DNA from 4 places in the Sphaerisporangium sp. NBC_01403 genome. Region 3 is predicted to be linked to each of the others. Evidence: riboswitches for the same ligand, from Rfam matches in the RefSeq annotation. Region 3 holds a riboswitch; each other region holds the start of a gene.
The links. A riboswitch is a leader RNA that binds a small molecule or an ion and turns the genes downstream of it on or off. The one in region 3 is predicted to bind cobalamin.
Positions count from the first base shown of each region.

Region 1: linked by a shared signal. The riboswitch ahead of OG589_RS23235 (ABC transporter substrate-binding protein) and the one ahead of metE (5-methyltetrahydropteroyltriglutamate--homocysteine S-methyltransferase) in region 3 are both predicted to bind cobalamin.
Region 2: linked by a shared signal. The riboswitch ahead of OG589_RS03000 ((2Fe-2S) ferredoxin domain-containing protein) and the one ahead of metE (5-methyltetrahydropteroyltriglutamate--homocysteine S-methyltransferase) in region 3 are both predicted to bind cobalamin.
Region 4: linked by a shared signal. The riboswitch ahead of OG589_RS07075 (ribonucleoside-diphosphate reductase subunit alpha) and the one ahead of metE (5-methyltetrahydropteroyltriglutamate--homocysteine S-methyltransferase) in region 3 are both predicted to bind cobalamin.

Region 1 covers NZ_CP109534.1:5,168,695-5,173,598, forward strand. The annotation lists gene OG589_RS23230 (FecCD family ABC transporter permease) at 1-68, opposite strand, end outside; gene OG589_RS23235 (ABC transporter substrate-binding protein) at 155-1,102, opposite strand; adenosylcobalamin (AdoCbl) riboswitch at 1,147-1,287, opposite strand; gene OG589_RS23240 (Gfo/Idh/MocA family protein) at 1,350-2,192, opposite strand; gene OG589_RS23245 (cytochrome P450) at 2,275-3,489, opposite strand; gene OG589_RS23250 (phosphotriesterase) at 3,492-4,475, opposite strand; gene OG589_RS23255 (phytanoyl-CoA dioxygenase family protein) at 4,468-4,904, opposite strand, start outside.
Region 2 covers NZ_CP109534.1:701,334-706,237, reverse strand. The annotation lists gene OG589_RS03010 (Dyp-type peroxidase) at 1-1,113, shown strand, start outside; gene OG589_RS03005 (superoxide dismutase) at 1,536-2,138, shown strand; cobalamin riboswitch at 2,414-2,606, shown strand; gene OG589_RS03000 ((2Fe-2S) ferredoxin domain-containing protein) at 2,695-3,003, shown strand; gene OG589_RS02995 (ABC transporter substrate-binding protein) at 3,096-4,001, shown strand; gene OG589_RS02990 (FecCD family ABC transporter permease) at 3,998-4,904, shown strand, end outside.
Region 3 covers NZ_CP109534.1:2,404,318-2,409,221, reverse strand. The annotation lists gene OG589_RS10630 (enolase C-terminal domain-like protein) at 1-923, opposite strand, end outside; gene OG589_RS10625 (NAD-dependent epimerase/dehydratase family protein) at 920-1,801, opposite strand; gene cobF (precorrin-6A synthase (deacetylating)) at 2,069-2,827, opposite strand; cobalamin riboswitch at 2,988-3,195, shown strand; gene metE (5-methyltetrahydropteroyltriglutamate--homocysteine S-methyltransferase) at 3,343-4,904, shown strand, end outside.
Region 4 covers NZ_CP109534.1:1,630,252-1,635,155, reverse strand. The annotation lists gene OG589_RS07085 (mechanosensitive ion channel family protein) at 1-73, opposite strand, end outside; gene OG589_RS07080 (ribonucleotide-diphosphate reductase subunit beta) at 137-1,093, opposite strand; gene OG589_RS07075 (ribonucleoside-diphosphate reductase subunit alpha) at 1,132-3,369, opposite strand; cobalamin riboswitch at 3,485-3,683, opposite strand; gene OG589_RS07070 (tripartite tricarboxylate transporter substrate-binding protein) at 3,783-4,745, opposite strand; gene OG589_RS07065 (DEAD/DEAH box helicase) at 4,841-4,904, shown strand, end outside.

The sequences.
Region 1 (4,904 bases), 2.8 Mb from region 3:
ACGCCGGCCGCGCCGATCATCAGGCCCGCGACCACGCAGATCACGAGCACGGCGAGGGCGACGGCCAGCGCCGCCGGCCGCGGCCTCGCCGCGCGCGTCGTACCAGGGTCGTGCCGCTTCACTTCGCGCGCCGCTCCAGGTGTGCCACCGGGTCTCAGCCGGCGGCCCCCCTGACCGCCGCGTCGACGATCTTGACGAAGTCGACCACGCGCGGGCCCCAGCGCGAGGCGATGTCGTCGTCGAGGGTGACCACACGGTCCTTCGCGATGGCGGACAGGCCTCCCCATCCGGGCCGCTTGGCCAGGGTCTCCTTGGACTGGCCGCAGCACTTGGTGTCGGCGAGGAAGATCAGGTCGGGGTCGGCCTTCGCGACGAACTCGCTGGAGAGCTTGGGGTACCCCCCGGCGGCGTCAGGAGCCTTGTCGGCGATGTTCGTCAGCCCGAACAGCCCGTAGATCTGGCCGATGAACGTGCTGGACGTCACGGAGTACGGCGTGTTGTCCAGCTCGTGGAAGAACGTGAGCTTCTTGTCCTTGGGCGCGGCGGCGGCGAGCTCGTCGATCTGCCGCTTCATGCCCGCGGCGAGCTCGTCGGCCTTGGCCTTGTTGCCGGTGGCGGCGCCGAGGTCGGCGATCTCGTCGTAGGTCTCGTCCAGCTTGGTGGCGGCGGGTTCGAGCAGCACGGGGATGCCGACCTTGGTCAGCGCGGCCACGATGCCCCCCGTGTCGTTGGCGAGCACCACCAGGTCGGGCTTCTTCGCGATGATGGCCTCGGCGTTGGGCTTGAAGCCGGACAGGTCCGTCTTCGGGGCCTCGGCGGGGTAGGTCGACTGGTCGTCGACGGCGACGACCTGCGGCCCGGCGCCGATCGCGAACAGGCTCTCGGTGGCGCTCGGCGAGAGCGAGACGATCTGGCTGGGCTTCTCGCCGATGGTGACGGAGCCGTTGCCCGCCTGGACGGTGACGGGGAAGCCGGCGGCCTGCGAGGCGGTGGGAGCGGGGGCGGCGGTGGCGGGGTCTGCGGTGCCGGTGGACTGGCCGCATCCGGCCAGTGTCAGCGCACCCAGCAACGCGCCCGCCAGGGCCGTGCGTACGGGCCTCACGAGAGTTCCTCCAGTTGCCGGGAAATCGAGGGACCCGCGTGTTGACGGATCACCCTTTTCCACGAGGGTTGACGACGTCGGCGCGGCATGCAGGCGACCTGGCTCGACCCGAGGGGGTCTCACAGTTGCGGGACAGCGCCGGACTCACACCGGACTTCGCTGCACGCTGCGCGTCACAGGAACGGTATCAACCAATGCCGCAACCGGATACGACGGGTCGAAAGCCGCACAAATCCTGACCGGAGACTCAGGCGAGCTGGGCCTCGGCGGCGCTGATCAACTCCTGGAGGCGGAGCCCGTGGCGGGCGTCCAGCGGGTGGCCGCCGCCCTCGCGCACGGTCTTGGCGAACTCGGCCACCATGTCGGGGAAGACGTCGTAGCCGAGGTCGCCGCCGTCGAGGCTCTCGCTGCCGTGGCGGCCGTAGACGGCCACGTGCGAGGAGCCGTGCTCGACCTGGGCGGCCATGGACAGCGACGCCTCGCTGACCGCGCCGCTCTGGTGCTCAAGAAGCAGCCCGGTCCACCCGAGCGGGTGACCGTGGGCGCGGATGCCGACGACCGGCCCGAGGGCGGCGTCGAGCATGTCGATCATGTGCGGCCCCACGTCGAGGATCGCCCCGCGCTCCTGGCGCCACGGGGAGTCGATGGTGTACAGGGCGCCGGAGATGTTGCGGGCGTACCCGCCGAACGGCTCGATGGCGCGCACCCGTTCGAGGAACGCCTTGGTCGCGGCCGAGTAGCGGAAGGTGAGCACCATCTGGGACGCCACCCCCGCCTCGCCCACGGCGTCGGCGAGGCGCTTGGCGCCGTCGAGGTCGGCCGCGAGCGGCTTCTCCAGCAGCAGCGCCTTGCCCGCCCTTGCCGCCCGCACGGCCAGCTCGGCCTGCACGCCCGGCGGCACGCAGAACGCGACGGCCTCGCAGACCTCGAAGAGCTCCTCGACCCGCTCGTAGACCGGGGCTCCCAGCCGGGCGGCGGCCCTCGGCCTGCGCGCCCACACTCCGGCGAGGCGCGTGTGCGGCCCCGCCGCCAGCGCGGGGGCGTGCACGGCCTCCGCCCACGGCCCGGCTCCGATCAGACCTACCGCCACTGGCTCCACGGCGCTCAGCTCCCCGACGTACCGAACGATTCGTGGCGAGACTAGCCCAACCAGAACCTCGCGCGTGGGGTGATCACCATTCGACCAGAAGCGACGGCAGGCCCCGCCCGACGAGGGACCTGCGGTACGCGATCGGCCCGCCGGGCACCAGCCGCAGGCCGGGCAGGCGACGGCCCAGCACCTCAAGGGCCGTGCGGAGCTGGAGTCGCGCCAGCGCGGCCCCGACGCAGAAGTGGATGCCGTACCCGAACGTCATGTGCGCGTCGGCGTTCTCGCGCCCGAGGTCGAACGTCTCCGGCGCGGGGAAGACGGTCTCGTCGTGCGCGGCCGAGTCGGTGGAGAGCAGGACGAGGGAGCCCTCCGGGATCGTCACGCCGTGCAGCTCGATGTCGGTGAGGGCGTACCGGAAGGAGCCGAGGCTGGAGCCGTCGATGCGCATGCACTCCTCCACCGCGTTCTCCACCAGCCCGGGGGCGAGCGGCCAGGCGTCCTCGCGCAGCAGCCTGAGCACGCTGTTGCCGAGCTGGTTGGGCACGGTGTCGTTGCCGCCGAGCAGGATCGTGGAGATCAGCTCGACGACCTCCCGGTGGGAGAGCTCGGTGCCGATGAGCCCGGTCATCAGCGAGGTGAAGTCGTCGCGCGGAGCGGCGGCGCGCGAGGCCACGAGCTTGTCGACGTAGTCGAGGTACGAAAGGAAGCTGCGCGCGAGCACGATCTGCCGGTCGGGCGGCTGCGGCGACAGGAACAGCATGAACCAGTCCTTGACGTGCTCCTTGACGAACTCCTCGTCCTCCTCGGGCACGCCGATGAACCGGGCGCTGAGCTTGGCCGACGGCACGTGCCCGAGCTCCGCGACGAAGTCGCCCCCGCCCTGCGGCACCACCCGGTCGAGGATGTCCTCGTTGAGCCGCCGGAAGCGCTCCTCCATCGCGGTGACCGCGCGCGGGGTGAAGGCTCTGGACACAGAACGCCGCAGCCGCGTGTGCGTGGGCGGGTCGACGTTGGCCACGAAGCTGGACAGGAAGGACCCGTGGTCGCCGAGCACCTTCCTGGTCTCGGCGGCCAGGCTCCGCGAGATCGTGAGCGACCCTTCGGAGGAGAACCGCCTGGCGTCCCCGTAAGCGGCGCGGACGTCCTCGTGGCGGGTCAGGACGTACGCGTCCAGGTGCTCGCTGTGGAAGACCGGCCGCTCGTGCCTGAGCCTGCGCAGGAAGTCGTACGGCGAGGCGACGTGCCAGTCGGAGGTGACGTCGAAGTCGGTGGCGGTGGCCGGTGAGGTGTTCTGCATGATCACGACCTGGGGGTGAGGATCCTGCGGGGGTTCTCGACGAGCATCTGGTGGATCTGGTCGTCCGTGACGCCGCGCTTGCGCAGTTCGGGAAGGACGTCGCGGGAGATGTGCAGCAGGTGGTAGTTCGGGTGGCGCTCTCGCACGACGTCCTGGTCGAACCGGTCGTTGAAGCAGTAGGAGTCGTGCGACAGCACCATGCGTCCGGCGTGGCCGCGCGCGCACATCTCCGCCACGATGGCGACCCGGTCCTCGAACGAGCTGATCGTCTCGATGCCGAACCTGTCCATGCCGAGGTAGGAGCCCGCCGCGACCAGCTCTTCGAGATAGGCGGGGTCGGTGGAGTCGCCGGCGTGGCCGATGACGACCCGCGACAGGTCCACGCCCTCGGAGGCGAGGAGCCGCTGCTGCTCCAGCCCGCCGCGCGAGGCGCTGTGGGAGTGGGTGGTGATCGGCGCCCCGGTCTCGGCGTGCGCCCGCGCGACGGCCCGGAAGACCCGCTCGCAGCCCGGCGTCATGCCCTGGTGGTCGGAGGCGCACTTGAGGATCGCGGCCTTCACTCCAGTACGGCCGATGCCCTCGGTGATGTCCCTGACGAAGAACTCCGCCAGCCGGTCGGGGCCGCCGAACAGGCTCCCGGGGCCGCGGTTGCCGAAGTACGGCGGCAGGGCGTCGTAGGTGTAGAGCCCGGTGGCGGCGACGATGTTGACCTCGGTCAGCTCGGCGACCCGCTGGACGGCAGGAACGTACCGGCCGAGGCCGACCACGGTCAGGTCGACGACCGTGTCGACGCCCTCGGCCTTGAGCTCGTCGAGCTTGGCCGCCGCCTCCCTGGCCCTTCGCTCCAGGTCCCATCCTTCGGGGATGTCCGGCCAGTTCCACAGGATCTCCGGGCTGAGCCCGAAGACGTGCTCGTGCATGAGCGTGGCCCCGAGGCCCGCCACCGGCCCTCTCACGGTCTCGACCGCCCCGTCGCGGTCAGGCATGGGAGACGACCGGGAACCTCGGGTGGTCGAAGGGCGCGTTCACCCGCAGGCCGAGGCCGTCGGTCTGCCTGTACGGCGTGCCGGTGTAGAGCGCGTCCGCGTCGAAGTAGGTGACCGTGAAGGACAGGCGCGGGGTGTCCCCCCGGTTGGCCCCCGCGCCGTGCACGGTGAGCGAGTGGTGGACGGTCGCGTCGCCCGCCCGCAGGTCGAGGGGTGGCGACAGCTCCAGTTCCTTGAGCCACGGGTGCTGGGTGAGCTGGTCGTCGCCGTCGCGGGTGAAGCTCCTGCCGAGGATGCCGTGCCGGTGTGAGCCGTTGTAGAACCGCAGGCTGCCCATCTCGGCGGGGACGTCGGCGAGCGCGAGCCAGACGGTCAGCATCGCCGAGCGGTCCATCGGCATCCAGGGGAAGTCCTGGTGGAACTCGGTCG
Region 2 (4,904 bases), 1.7 Mb from region 3:
GGCGTCGCGGCCGCGGCCTCCGCGACGGATGACACACCGCAGGCAGCCGGTGACCCGCCGATCAAGGACGGTACCGCCGTCGAGCCGTTCCACGGCTCCCGGCAGGCCGGGATCGCCACTCTTCCGCAGGCGCATGCCGTCTTCGCCGGGTTCGACCTGCGCGACGGCGTCGACCGTGACGGGGTTTCGCGGCTGATGCGGGTGCTCACCGACGACGCCCGGCGGCTCACCCAGGGCCTGCCCGCGCTCGCCGACACCGAGCCCCATCTGGCGGCCCTGCCGGCGAGGCTCACCGTCACGTTCGGATTCGGCCCCGGCCTGTACGCCGCGGCCGGAGCGGACGGACGGCCCGCCACGCTGCCGGCGTTCACGATCGACAAGCTGGAGCCCCGGTGGACCGGCGGGGATCTGCTGGTCCAGATCTGCGCGGACGATCCCCTGACCGTCGCCCACACGCTTCGGATGATCGTCAAGGACACCCGGTCGTTCGCGACCGTCCGGTGGGTCCAGCGGGGCTTCCGCCAGGCGGCGCACTCCCAGCAGCCGGGACTGACCCAGCGCAACGTGATGGGCCAGCTCGACGGGACCGGCAACGCCGTAGCGGGAACCCCCGAGTTCGAGCGGATCGTGTGGGCGCCCGATGGGGGCACCACATTGGTGTTGCGAAGGATTCGCACGAACCTGGAGAAGTGGGACGCCGCCGACGCCGTGGCCAAGGAATTCACCATCGGCCGGCGGCTCAGTGACGGCGCCCCGCTGACCGGGAACAAGGAACACGACGAACCGGACTTCGGACGGCTCAGCGCCGCGGGTTTTCCCGTCATCTCCGAGTACGCCCACATCCGCCGCGCCCGGGTCGAGGACCCGGGCGTGCGCATCCTGCGGCGCGTCTACAACTACGACGAGGGAGTGACCCGGGACGGTGCGACGGACTCCGGGTTGCTGTTCGCCTCCTACCAGGCCGACATCACCCGCCAGTTCGTTCCCATCCAGAGGCGCCTGGCCGAAGCGGACCTGCTGAACGAGTGGACGACTCCGATCGGCTCGGCGGTCTTCGCCATTCCCCCGGGGTGCGGACCGGACGGCTGGATCGGGGAGACCGTCCTGACGTGATCCGCCGAGGAACCTCTGTGATCATCTTCTGATCACACCGGCGACGTGCCGCCGGCTCGCCTGGCGGCACATCGCCTGTCCCCTCCCCGGCCGGAACCTCGTCCGGGCGGCCGATCCGGCGCCTGTGCCCGCCGCATGGACGCCGAGCCTGGAGTTCCCATGTCCACACCCCCCTCCACCGCGATGTCGCCACGCCTGTCGGCGGTCACGTGCAGGCATGGCCGGATCGATGTCGGCGGGCGGGAGGCACGTGGCGCGGCCGGGTGTGCCAGACGCCGAACGGAGACAGCGTGGGTCCCGCAGCACGGCCGGTCCCTGTTCTGAACTGCTCGCTCCGTCTACACCACATGGACACCACTGCTGCATGGTAGAAGTTATTGCGACAATATTGCAATAAGTTCCGACATGGCGAGGAGCCCACCGTGGGTCAGTACACCCTTCCGGACATGCCCTATGACTACGCGGCGCTGGAGCCGGCGATCACCGGTGAGATCTTGGAGTTGCATCACGCCAAGCACCATGCCGCCTACGTCAAGGGCGCCAACGACTCCCTGGAGAAGCTGGCCGAGGCCCGGGACAAGAGCGAGTTCGGCGGGCTGGTCGGACTGGAGAAGACCTTCGCCTTCAACCTGTCGGGCCACGTCCTGCACTCGATCTTCTGGCAGAACCTCTCCCCCGACGGCGGCGACCGTCCCGACGGCGAGCTGGGCGCGGCCATCGACGAGCACTTCGGCTCCTTCGAGGCGTTCCAGAAGCAGCTCACCACGGCGACCTCGACCGTACAGGGCTCGGGCTGGGGCATCCTGGCCTGGGAGCCGCTCGCCCGCCGCCTGGTGGTCGAGCAGGTCTACGACCACCACGGCAACGTCGGCATGAACACCACCCCGCTGCTGGTCTTCGACGCCTGGGAACACGCCTACTACCTGCAGTACCGCAACGTGCGTCCCGACTACGTCCAGAAGCTCTGGTCCCTCATCAACTGGAACGACGTCATCGCCCGATTCACCGCCGCCAAGGGCGCATGACCCCATGACCGCGGCGCCCGCCGACCGGCCTTCCTTGCATCGCTATCCAACCGGGCGGCCGGGCGCCGCACCCCGCATCCGTCTGCTCGCCCCCGGCGACACCACCCTGTACTTGACGCAGGTGGCCCAGGTGGGCGGGACGGGGCACGCCGGCTGACCTCCTCCGGGCCCGGTGCGTACACATCCAATGCGCACCGGGCCCACTCGTACGCCGATCACAGGTCATGGCAGAGGACCTCACGGTTCCAGGCACTCCATGTAGCTCTTTGCCCGAGATGTCGCGGTTGTGCGACCATGGTCGCTGTAGGCGACGGCGGAACGAGGAAGCCGGTGTGAATCCGGCGCGGTCCCGCCACTGTGATCGGCGAGCGGATCCCGAACAAGCCACTGCCCGCGTGCGGGTGGGAAGGCCGGGACGAGCTGTGACCCGAGAGCCAGGAGACTCACGCGGTCGCCTCCTCAGGGAAATTGGGGCGGATCTCCCCAAGAGAGGACCGTGGTCGTCGTCATGAGCAGGGTCACCGTCTGCCGCGGCTGTTGCTGCGGAACCGGCAAGGTGACGAGCCTGGATCACGAGGAGCCGGTGCGCTTCCTGGGCGAAATCGCCGAGGTACGCGTCACCGAGTGCTTGGACGTGTGCGAGCAGGCCAACGTTGTCGTGGTCCACCCTTCGCCGGCAGGACGCACGATGGGCGGTCGCCCGGTCTGGCTGGGCCTGGTCAACCAACCGGACGCGGCCCGCGACATCGCCGCCTGGATCCGCGCCGGCGGCCCGGGAGTGGCCGAGCCTCCCGAGATCCTCACTCTGCACATCTTCACTCCACCCCGCCGAACCGGCTCTGCCCGGGAAAGGACCCGTCGATGACGAGCCGCCGCTCGCTGCCCTTTCTGCTTCTGCTATCCGCCGCCATGCTGATCTCCGGCTGCGGAGCCGCAGGACAGAGCCCCCCTTCTCCCATGGGCCCCTCAGCGGCGAGTTCGTCGACGGCGGACTTCCCGGTGACCGTCACCAACTGCGGGGTGACCACGACCTACCAGCGGCCACCGCAGCGAGTGGTGACCCTCAACCAGCACACCACCGAGATCATGTTCGCCCTCGGCCTGGAGAAGTCGATGGCCGGCACCGCCTACCTGGACGACAAGATCCTGCCCGAGTACCAGGCCGCCTACCAGGCGGTTCCGGTGCTGGCCAAGGAATACCCCTCGCAGGAGTCGTTGCTGGCGGCCGAGCCCGACTTCGTGTACGGCGGCTTCAAGAGCGCCTTCGACGAGAAGGAAGGCCGCGGCCGGACCGCCCTGGCCGCAGGCGGAATCAATTCCTATCTCAACATCGAAGGTTGCCCGACAGGCCCGGTGACCATGGCCGAGGTCGAGCTGGAGGTCCGGACCATCGGCAAGATCTTCGGCGTCTCCGACCGGGCCGAGCGGCGGATCGCCACCATGCGCGGCGTACTGGACGGCGTCAAGGACAAGATCGACGGAGTGGCTCCGGCCAAGGTGTTCGTCTTCGACAGCGGAGAGAAGACGGCGTTCACCGCGGGCGGCGCCGGGATCGGCAACGAGATGATCACGCTGGCGGGCGGGACGAACGTATTCGGCGATCTGGGCAAGTCCTTCGGGGACGTGTCCTTCGAGCAGGTCGCCGAGCGGGCACCCGACGTGATCGTCATCTACGACTACGGCGACCAGCCGCTGGAGAACAAGAGGAAGTCCCTGCTGGCCAATCCCGCGCTCAAGGACGTGCCCGCGATCAAAAATCAGCGCTTCGCGGTGCTGCCGCTGTCGTCCACGGTACTGGGGGTGCGTGTGCCCTCCGCGGTGGATTCTCTGGCCCGCCAACTGCACCCGGAAAGCTTCGCGTGACCGAGGTCGTCGAAACGGGAGCGGTCGCCGTGGGCCGCCGTGCCCGCATGCCGTATCCGCTGGTCCTCGCGGCGCTCACCGTCGCGGTGGTGGTGGCGGTCACGGCCGGGATCGCGGTCGGCTCGGTACGGCTGCCGCCGGGCCAGGTGTGGGGAATCCTGGCCCACCGGCTCCACCCGGCACTGGCCGAACCGGTCTGGACCCAGGTCCGGGAGACGATCGTGCTGGATGTCCGGCTGCCGCGGATCCTTTTGTGCGGTGTCGTCGGGGCGGGGCTGTCAGTGTGCGGGATGGCCCTGCAGGCGTTGGTGCGCAACCCGCTGGCCGATCCGATGCTGCTCGGGGTGTCCTCGGGCGCGAGCGTCGGCGCGGTGCTCGTCATGGTGTTCCCGGTGTCACTGCTCGGCGCGTTCTCCCTGCCGCTCGCGGCTTTCCTGGGGGCCCTCGCGGCGCTGGTGCTGGTCTACTTCCTGGCCCGCGCCGGCGGGCGGATGACCACCGTGCGGCTGGTGCTGTCCGGGGTCGCCACGGGCGAGGTGCTCTCGGCCGTCGCCAGCTACCTCATCGTCACCTCCGACGACCCGCGCAAGGCCGAGTCCGCGCTGCGCTGGACGCTGGGCGGGCTGGCCGGGACCACCTGGGACCTCATCTGGATCCCCGCGGCGGCGGTGCTGGCGGGAACCGGTGTGCTGCTCGGTGTGTCCCGACCGCTCAATCTGCTGCTCGCCGGAGAAGAGGCGGCGGCCGCGCTGGGTCTGAACGTGCACCGCTTCCGCGCCGCACTGTTCGTGGTGATCGCGCTGATGATCGGAGCGATCGTCGCGGTCAGCGGCACCATCGGGTTCGTCGGCCTGATGCTGCCGCACGTGGTGCGGCTGCTGGTCGGCGCCGACCACCGGCGTG
Region 3 (4,904 bases):
CCCACCGCCGACACGTGCACGCGCAGCAGGTCGACGCCGCCCCCGGTGACGAGGCGGGCGGCGTCGGCGACCGAGGAGACCTGCTCGCCGACCGCGATCGGCATCGGCGCGGCGGCCCGTACCTCGGGAAGCCGGTCGTACAGCTCGAGCGGGATCGGGTCCTCCAGGAAGAACAGCCGGTAGGGCTCCAGCGCGCGCACCAGGCCGACGGCCTGCTTCACCGTGAGCCGGTGGTGCACGTCGTGCAGCAGCTCGATCTCCTCCCCCAGCTCGGCCCGTGCCCTCGCCATCAGCTCTGGCGTGGTGCGCAGGTAGTGCTGGACGTCCCAGCCGTCGGGGTTGGGGCGGCCGGGGTAGCCGCCCCCCTTCCCCGGCGCGCCGTAACTACCGAGCCCCGGCTGCCCGACCTGCACCCGGACGTGCCGGAACCCGTCGGCGATGATCCTGTGGGCCTCGGCGATGGTCTCGGACATCGAGGCGCCGCCCGCGTGCAGGTACAGCTCGGCCGCCGCCCGCACCCGCCCGCCCAGCAGCTCGTAGACGGGCATGCCCGCACGCTTGCCCGCGATGTCCCACAGCGCCTGGTCCACGCCGGACAGCGCGCTGTTGAGCACCGGGCCGCCCCGCCAGTAGGACGACAGGTGCACCATGCGGGTGATGTCCTCGATGTCGGCCGGGTGCCGGCCGATCAGCATGGGCGCGACGTGCCGCTCGACGGTCGTGGCGACGGCGTGGAACCGCTGGGTGAAGGTGGCGCACCCGAGGCCGTACAGCCCGGGGTCGTTGGTGTCGACCCGCACCACGACGAGCGGGACGCCTTCCGGCGCGGTCACGATCGGCCGTACGCCGGTGACGCGGAGGCCGTCGCGCGCCGGCCAGGGCGCCTGGGTCTGCGGCATCACGCCGTCCACGGGCGCGCTCACGGGATCACCAGGTCGGAGGCCGGCTCGACCGGGTACAGGTGCTCGGCACGGAAGCCGAGCAGGGCGGCGGCGGCGCTCACGTCGATGGGCGCCGTACGGCCCGGCAGGGGTGCCCGTCGTTCGGCGCCGGGGTGGAACCGGTCGAGGAGCTCCTCGGTGGGCTGCGGGGCCAGGGTCGTCGGCGCGGCGACGAACAGCACCTGGGCGCCCGTCACCGGGCGGGTCGCGGCGAGCCAGTTCGCCCGGGCGGCGTCCCTGGTGTCGAGATAGGTCCACAGCTCGTGCGCGCCCGACCGAGGATCGGCGGCGTAGTTCGCCGCCCGGCCGGGAAGCTGGTCGGCCGGTCCGCCGAGCAGGGGGAAGCGCAGCGCCACCGAGTCCATGCCGTAGCGGCGGGCCATCATCGCGGCGGTCGCCTCGTCCACCTGCTTCGACAGCGCGTACGGATCCTCCACCTGGAGCGGCAGGTTCTCGTCGATCGGCACGTACGCCGGATGCAGCTCGCGCGGCGACCAGGGCAGGCCGAGTACCGAGAAGCTGCTGGCGATCACGGCCCGCCGCACGCCCGCCTGGGCCGCCTCCTCAAGGACGACGAAGGTGGCCCGGGTGTTCCCGGCGAACACCTGCTCCGCCGTGCCGAGGCTCGGCGCCGCCAGCGCGGCGCAGTGGATCACGGTGTCCACCCCGTCCAGGGCGGCGCGCACGGCCTCCACATCCTCCGCGCTGCCGGTCACCACCCGGTCGGCCGGAAGGTTCCCGGGGTCGTCGAGGTCCAGTGCGGTCGCCGGGACGCCTTCATGGGCGAGCAGGCCGAGCGTGGCACGCCCGAGCCTGCCCGCCGCGCCGGTCACCAGGATCCGGCGCGGGTCGCGGATCAATCAGTTCACCACCTGAACAGTCGCGGGTTGATGCGTTCTCGCCCAAAGCTATGCCTTCCCCCGCGACCGGCCCCTGCCCGGGTGCTCCTCACCCGGAGAGCCGCCGGCCTTCCGCCGGCTCTGACCGGCACGCCGCCGCTTCACCGACGACGTCACCAGGTCCCCGGCCGGCTGCTCTGCGCCACCCCCCTGTGGGTGTCCTGGTCCCTGGCCCAGGCCCGGGGCGGTCCAGGACGACACGATCGTGGCGTCCCGGGCGTGTGGCCGTCAGGAACGGCGTCTCAGCAGGTAGGTGTCCATGATCCAGCCCTTGCGTTCGCGTGCTCGCGTCCGTAGCTCGTGGATGTGCTCCGCGACGTCGCGGACACGGCCGGACACCAGGATCTCGTCCGGCGTGCCGAGATAGGCGCCCCAGGAGATGTCGAGATCGGGAGCGTCCGGAAGCCCGGCGAAGGCGCAGTGGGCATCGAGCATGACGACGACGTCGCCGGCCGTCTCGGAGGCGGCTTCGGAGAGCCGGCGGCCGGTGGTGATGCGTACGGGCCGGCCGACCTGGGTCAGGGTGGTGCGGTGCCTGGCCGCCAGGGCGGACACGCTGCTGATCCCGGGAATCACCTCGTAGCCGAACCGCGCGCCGCCTCGGCCCGCAACGTCCTCGATGATGGCCAGCGTGCTGTCGTACAGGCAGGGGTCGCCCCAGACGAGGAAGGCGCCGGTCTGGTCCTCGCCCAGCTCGTGGAGGATGAGCCGCTCGTAGAGGTCGGCGCGGCGCGTGCGCCAGTCCCGCACGGCGGTGGCGTAGGCGGGGCTGGTGCGGTCGCGGTCGGGGTCGCGGGCCTGGACGACGCGGTAGGGTCCCCGGGCGTACTCCTCGATCATGTCCTGCCGCAACCGGATGAGCTCGTCCTTCTCCTCCCCCTTGTCCAGCAGGAAGAAGACGTCGGCCCGCTGGATGGCCTTGACCGCCTGAATGGTCAGGTACTCGGGGTCCCCGGCGCCCACGCCGATGATGAGGATTCTCTTCACAGGGGCAAGTCTGCCGTTCCCGCACGGCCGGCCCACCAGGCGTGCGTGGCGCCGAGTTGTCCGGGGTTGCTCTGTCACCGGGTGCGCGGATCAGGATGTTGGCCTGGGAGCCGGTTGCGCTTAGGCTGGACGCGCAGTCGGTTCGCCCTGCCGGCCAGGCAGTGGCGTCGTAAGAGGGAACCCGGTGCGGAAGCGCTTGCCTGCTCTGCTCGCAAGCTCGTCCAATTCCGGGACTGCCCCGCAGCGGTGAGTGGGAACGACCGCCGTCACACGCACTGGATCCGGATATCGGGTCAGGGAAGCGACGGCCAGTAGGTGCCCGGGCTCGGTAAGCCCCGGCGTGCTCGCGAGTCCGAAGACCTGCCACTGCCCGCGCGCGACCGCGCGCGGCGACGTCGATGGCCTCGAGGGCGGGCCGGCGGACCAGCAGGCTTGCACCCGCACGCGTGCCGATCGGCCGTATCTCCGCCTCTCCGGGGCCGCGATGTCCATACGTGACTCGCGAAGGAGAGTTCGTGGCTGAGATTTCCACCACCCCCTCATCGATCGCCACCGTCCACGGCTACCCGCGTCAGGGGCCGGACCGTGAGCTGAAGAAGGCGATCGAGGGCTACTGGGCGGGCCGGGTCACCGCCGGCGACCTGCGTCGCATCGCCGCGCAGTTGCGCCTGGAAACCTGGCGGCAGCTTGCCGACGCCGGCATCCAGGAGGTCCCCACCGGGGACTTCTCGCTCTACGACCACGTGCTGGACACCACCGTCATGCTCGGGGCGATCCCCGAACGCCACCGCGCGGCCGTCCGGGCCGACGCGCTCGACGGCTATTTCGCGATGGCCCGTGGCACCCAGGATGTCGCGCCCTTGGAGATGACCAAGTGGTTCGACACCAACTACCACTACCTGGTCCCCGAGCTGGGGCCGGAGACCGCCTTCACCGCCGACCCCGCCAAGGCCGTCGGCGAGTTGCGCGAAGCCCTCGCGCTCGGGCACGATCCTCGGCCCGTTCTGGTGGGTCCCATCACCTACCTGCTGCTCGCCAAGCCCGCGCCCGGCGTCGCACAGGACTTCGAGCCCGTCACCCTGCTGGACCGGCTCCTCCCCGTCTACGCCGAGGTGCTCGCGGCCCTGCGGACCGCGGGCGCCACGTGGGTGCAGCTCGACGAGCCCGCCCTGGTCCAGGACCAGCCGCCCGCCGTCCTTGACGCCGTCGCCCGCGCCTACCGGGAACTCGGCGAATTGGAGGGCCGGCCGAAGATCCTCGTGGGCAGCTACTTCGGCCACCTCGGCGAGGCCCTTCCGATCCTGGCCGGCGCGCCCGTCGAGGGCTTGGCCCTGGACTTCACCGGGCCCGCGGCGGCCAACCTGGACCTGCTCGCCAGTGCGGGAGGCCTTCCCGGCAAGCGGCTCGTCGCCGGCGTCGTGGACGGCCGCAACATCTGGATCAACGACCTGGAGGCGTCGCTGGCGACGCTGGCGACCCTGCTGGGCCTGGCCGACCGCGTGGACGTGGCGACCTCCTGCTCCCTGTTGCACGTCCCCCTCGACGCCAGAGCCGAAGCAGAGCTCGAACCGGAGGTCGCCCGCTGGCTGGCCTTCGCCCGGCAGAAGACCGCCGAGGTCGTCACCCTCACCCGGGCACTCACCCAGGACACCCCCGCCATCGCCGACCAGCTCTTCGACAACCGGGCCGCCCTGGCCTCCCGCGCGAACTCGCCGCTCACCCGGGATCTGGCCGTACGGGCCCGCAGCGCGGCCGTCACCTCCGCCGACGCGCGCCGTCCCCAGCCGTACGCCGAACGGGCCGCCGCCCAGCGCGCCCGGCTTGATCTGCCCCTGCTGCCGACCACCACCATCGGCTCGTTCCCGCAGACCGCCGAGCTCCGGGTCGCCCGAGCCGACCTGCGAGCGGGACGCATCGACGCCGCGGCCTATGACGAGCGCATCGCCGCCGAGATACGCGAGGTCCTCGCCTTCCAGGAGCAGGCGGGAATCGACGTCCTGGTGCACGGCGAGCCGGAACGCAACGACATGGTCCAGTACTTCGCCGAACAGCTCGACGGGTACCTGGCCACCCAGCA
Region 4 (4,904 bases), 770 kb from region 3:
TGAGCAGCTCCACCGCCACGATGGCCGCCAGCACGACGACCACCAGGACCAACCAGTTGACTGCTGATGACACGGACGACGCCTCCTTCGTCGTCTTTCCTACCGTGTGCCGCTGATCGTGGGAAATCAGGGTGGGTCAGAAGGCCTCGTCGAGGCTCACGCTGCCCTCCACCGCCACCTGGTACGCGGACACCCTGCGCTCGAAGAAGTTCGCCAGTTCCTGCACGTCCTGGAGTTCCATGAAGGCGAACGGGTTGGCCGTGCCGTACCGCTCCGGCAGCCCGAGCCGGGCCAGGCGCCGGTCGGCGACGTATTCGAGGTACTGGCGCATCTGGTCCGCGCTCATGCCGGCCAGGCCCTCGCCGCACAGGTCGCGGGCGAACGCCAGCTCGGCGGCGACCGCCTCCTCGATCATCTGGGTCACCTCGGCGCTCAGCTTGTCGTCGAAGAGCTCAGGCTCCTCCGCGCGCACGGTGTCCACGACCGAGAAGGCGAACTCCATGTGCATGGACTCGTCGCGGAACACCCAGTTCGTCCCGGTGGCCAGCCCGCCCAGCAGGCCGCGCGAGCGCAGCCAGTACACGTAGGCGAAGGCGCCGTAGAAGAACAGGCCCTCGATGCAGGCGGCGAAGCAGATCAGGTTGAGCAGGAACGCCCTGCGGTCGTCCCCGGTCTCAAGGCGGTTCAGCTCGTTGATCGAGTCGATCCACCGGAAGCAGAACTCCGCCTTGTCCCTGATCGAGGGGATGTGCTCGACCGCCGCGAACGCCTTGGCCCGCTCGTCGTGGTCGGGAAGGTAGGTGTCCAGCAACGTCAGGTAGAACTGCACGTGCACGGCCTCCTCGAAGAGCTGCCGTGAGAGGTACAGCCGCGCCTCGGGGGCGTTGACGTGCTGGTACAGGTTGAGCACGAGGTTGTTGGCCACGATCGAGTCGCCGGTCGCGAAGAACGCCACCAGGCGGTTGATCAGGTGCCGCTCCCCCGGGCTCATCTTGGCGAGGTCGGCGAGATCCGACTGCAGGTCCACCTCCTCGACCGTCCAGGTGTTGCGGATCGCGGCCCGGTACCGCTCATAGAATTCCGGGTACCGCATCGGCCGCAGCGTCAGGTCCATTCCGGGGTCGAGCAACATCACTGGCACGCCTCACAGATCTCGGGGTTCTCAAGGGAACAGGCGACGGCGTCCGGGTCGGGCACGGCCGCGAGCACCTGCACGGGCGCCGCCGCCTGGGGCACCGCCCTCGACTCGGCCGCCACGGTGGTCTGCGCGATGCGCGTCGCCGGGCGCGAGCGCAGGTAGTACGTCGTCTTCAGCCCGGCCCGCCACGCGTAGGCGTACATCGAGGACAGCTTGCCGATGGTCGGGGTGGCCATGAAGAGGTTGAGGGACTGCGACTGGTCGATGTACGGCTGCCGCGCGGCGGCGAGGTCGATCAGCGCCTTCTGCGGCAGCTCCCAGGCGGTGCGGTACAGGGACTTGAGGTCCTCGGGGATCGAGGCGATCTCCCGCACGCTCCCCTCGGCGCGCTTGACCGCGTCCCTGACCTCCGGCGTCCACAGGCCGCGCTCCTGGAGGTCGCGCACCAGGTAGCGGTTGACCTGCAGGAACTCGCCCGAGAGCGTCTCGCGCTTGAACACGTTGGACACCTGCGGCTCGACGCACTCGTAGCATCCGGCGATCGAGGCGATGGTCGCGGTGGGCGCGACGGCCAGGAGCAGGGAGTTGCGCAGGCCGGTGACCGCGATGCGCTCGCGCAGCTCCGCCCACTCGGCGGGGTGCACGGGACTCGCCGCCGGGAAGTGGTCGAGGTGCAGGACTCCCCCGGCCGCGCGCGTGTCGGCGTACGACGGGTGCGCTCCGTGCCTCTCGGCGAGGCTCGCGGACTCCCAGTAGGCGGCGAGGGCCATCTCCTCGGCGATCCGGGTGGACAGCGCGAGCGCCTCAGGCGAGTCGAAGGGGAGCCGCAGCGAGAAGAAGACGTCGGCGAGGCCCATCACGCCGAGGCCGATCGGGCGCCAGCGCGTGTTCGCGGCCTGCGCCTCCGGCGTGGGGTAGAACCCCCGGTCGATGGACCGGTCGAGGAAGCGCACGGCCGTCGTCACCGTCGCGCGCAGCCGCGCCCAGTCGACCTCGCCGTCAACCAAGTGCGCGGCCAGGTTCACCGAGCCAAGGTTGCACACGGCGGTCTCGGCGTCGCTGGTCACCTCCAGGATCTCGGTGCAGAGGTTGGACAGGTGGATGACGTTCTCGGGGCGGGCCGTCTGGTTGGAGGCGCGGTTGGCGGCGTCCTTGAACGTCATCCAGCCGTTGCCGGTCTGCGCGAGGGTGCGCATCATCCGGCCGTACAGGGTGCGCGCGGGAAGCTGCCGGACGTACCGCCCGGCGGCCTCGGCCTCGCGGTACCTGGCGTCGAACTCCTCGCCCCACAGGTCCACCAGCTCGGGGACGTCCTTGGGGTCGAACAGCGACCACACGCCGTCGTCCTCGACCCGGCGCATGAACTCGTCGGGGATCCAGTTCGCCAGGTTGAGGTTGTGGGCGCGGCGGGCGTCCTCGCCGGTGTTGTCGCGCAGTTCGAGGAACTCCTCGACGTCCGCGTGCCACGGTTCGAGGTAGACGCAGGCCGCGCCCTTGCGCCGCCCGCCCTGGTTCACGGCCGCGACGCTGGAGTCCAGCGTGCGCAACCACGGCACGATGCCGTTGGCGTGGCCGTTGGTGCCCCGGATGAGCGAGCCGCGCGCCCGCACCCGGGTCCAGGAGACCCCGATGCCTCCGGCGTACTTCGACAGCCGCGCGATCTGGCCGTACCGCTCGTAGATGGCCTCCAGCTCGTCGCGGGGCGAGTCGAGCAGGAAGCAGGACGACAGCTGCGGGCGCCGCGACCCGGAGTTGAACAGCGTCGGCGAGCTGGGCAGGTACGACAGCGTCGAGATCAGGCGGTAGAGCTCCGCGGCCTCGGCCACCGTGTCGGCGAGCCCGCAGGCCACGCGCAGGAAGAAGTGCTGCGGCGCTTCGAGCACGCCGCGCGTGACGGGGTGGCGCAGCAGGTAGCGGTCGTAAACGGTGCGCAGGCCGAAGTACTCGAAGCGGGCGTCCGCCTCGGCGTCGACCAGGTCGTCCAGAACGGCCGCGTTGGCCCGCACGAACTCCGCCAGCGCGTCCTGGACCAGCCCGGCCTCGTGCGTGGCGGCGATCGACTCCGAGAACGTCCGCACCCCGTGCGCCGCCGCCTCGTCCGCGATCTCCTCGGCCAGCAGACCGGCGGCGATCCGCGAGTTGGCGGGGTCGGTGACGACCCGGGCGGCGGCCTCCTCGATGGCCAGGCGTCTGTCCCCGGCCTGGTACGGCAAATCGCGTGTCACGGTCACGTGCTCTCCCTCGTAGGGCTCGGTTTGCCCGCAGGAGAGCACGCGTCGGAGCACGACCGGCGTGCGCCGCCGAAGCGGGCACGCCGGATACCCCGCCCGCGGCCCTCCCTCGGGGCCTGGACGACATGTCACCGGCAGGTCTTCGGACTCGCGGGCGTCTTCTCACGCCTAGTGGCCGTCGCTTCCCAGGCGTGCGCGGCCTAGTGCTCATGTGACGGCGGTCGTTCCCGCTCACCGCTGCGGGGCAGCCCCGGAATCGCACCGGGTTCCCTCTTACTCGCTCCGAAGAGCGAACCAGCAACAGATCTGGATCCTACATGTAGTGCACGTCGCCGCAACAACCCCTACAGGTTGTGTCAGGGGGCCCTCACCTGATGCCCTCGGGCCCGTATCACACGTTCGGGGGCGGCGTGTCACACCCGCAGGCCGAGCTCGCCGAGCGCCCGGCTCAGGCGGGCCGACTCCACGCGCAGCCACTGCCGGAAGTCCTCGCCCTCCAGGTACAACGGGGTCCAGCCGTTTCGCGCGCACAGCTCCCTCCAGCGCGCCGAGCCCGCGACGTCGTGGCACAGGCCGACGAGGGCGGCCCGGTCGTCGTCGGCCAGGTCGCCCGCGCCGAGGAGTCCGCGCCAGTTGGCGCACGACAGGTGCACGTCGCACTCCAGCAGCGTCGGGGCGTCCACTCCCTGGATGCGGTCGGGCGAGGAGACCGCCAGCACGTGAAGCTCTCCGGCCCGTACGCGCTCACGCACCCCGGCGTGGCCGCCGACCGCCGCCACCACCCGGCCGCCCGCGAGCGCGGTGACCGCCTCGTCGCTGGTCGGGTAGGCCACGTAGTGCAGCAGGCGCGCGTCCAGGCCGAGGCTCTGGGCCAGCATGCCGAACAGCACGTGGTCCATCCCGCCCTCGGCCCTGCCCGCCACCGCCAGCTTGGCCGGGTCGCGCCGCATGGCGTCGGCGAACGCGCCGAACGACCCGAGGCGCGAGGACACCGGGACCACCAGCACCTCCCACTCGCCGCAGAGCCTGGCCAGCGGCGTGGTGCGCGCGAACGCGCCCGAGGGGCGGACGGTCCGTACGGTGCCGACCAGTTCGGGCTGGGCCATGAGGATCTGGTCGGCGCGCCGCGCGCGGGCGAACTCCGCGAGCGCGGCGTGCGGCGGGCGGTTGACCACCTGCATCCGGCCGGCCAGCGCGGCGCGCTCGGCCACGCCCGCGAGGCTCCGCGCGAGCCGGTCGGAGTCGCCCCCGTACGGCCCGGGGACGACCATCGAGAGCCCGGTCGAGGCGAGCGTGCGCGAGCCGGTGGTGGTGCCACATCCGGCGGCCAGCGCGACGAGCCCGGCGCCGAGTGCGAGCACCTCCCGACGACGCATGGTTCACGCCCTTTCCCCCAATATATGACTAAATGCCCATTTCAGCGGGTGTACACACGAGATGCGGAAGGCCGCGCGCCCGGTCGTGTCATCATGTGACCCGGACTGCGGCGGCGGAGGGCGAGAGCGTGGGCGAGCGGGAGGGCACGGCACCCACCG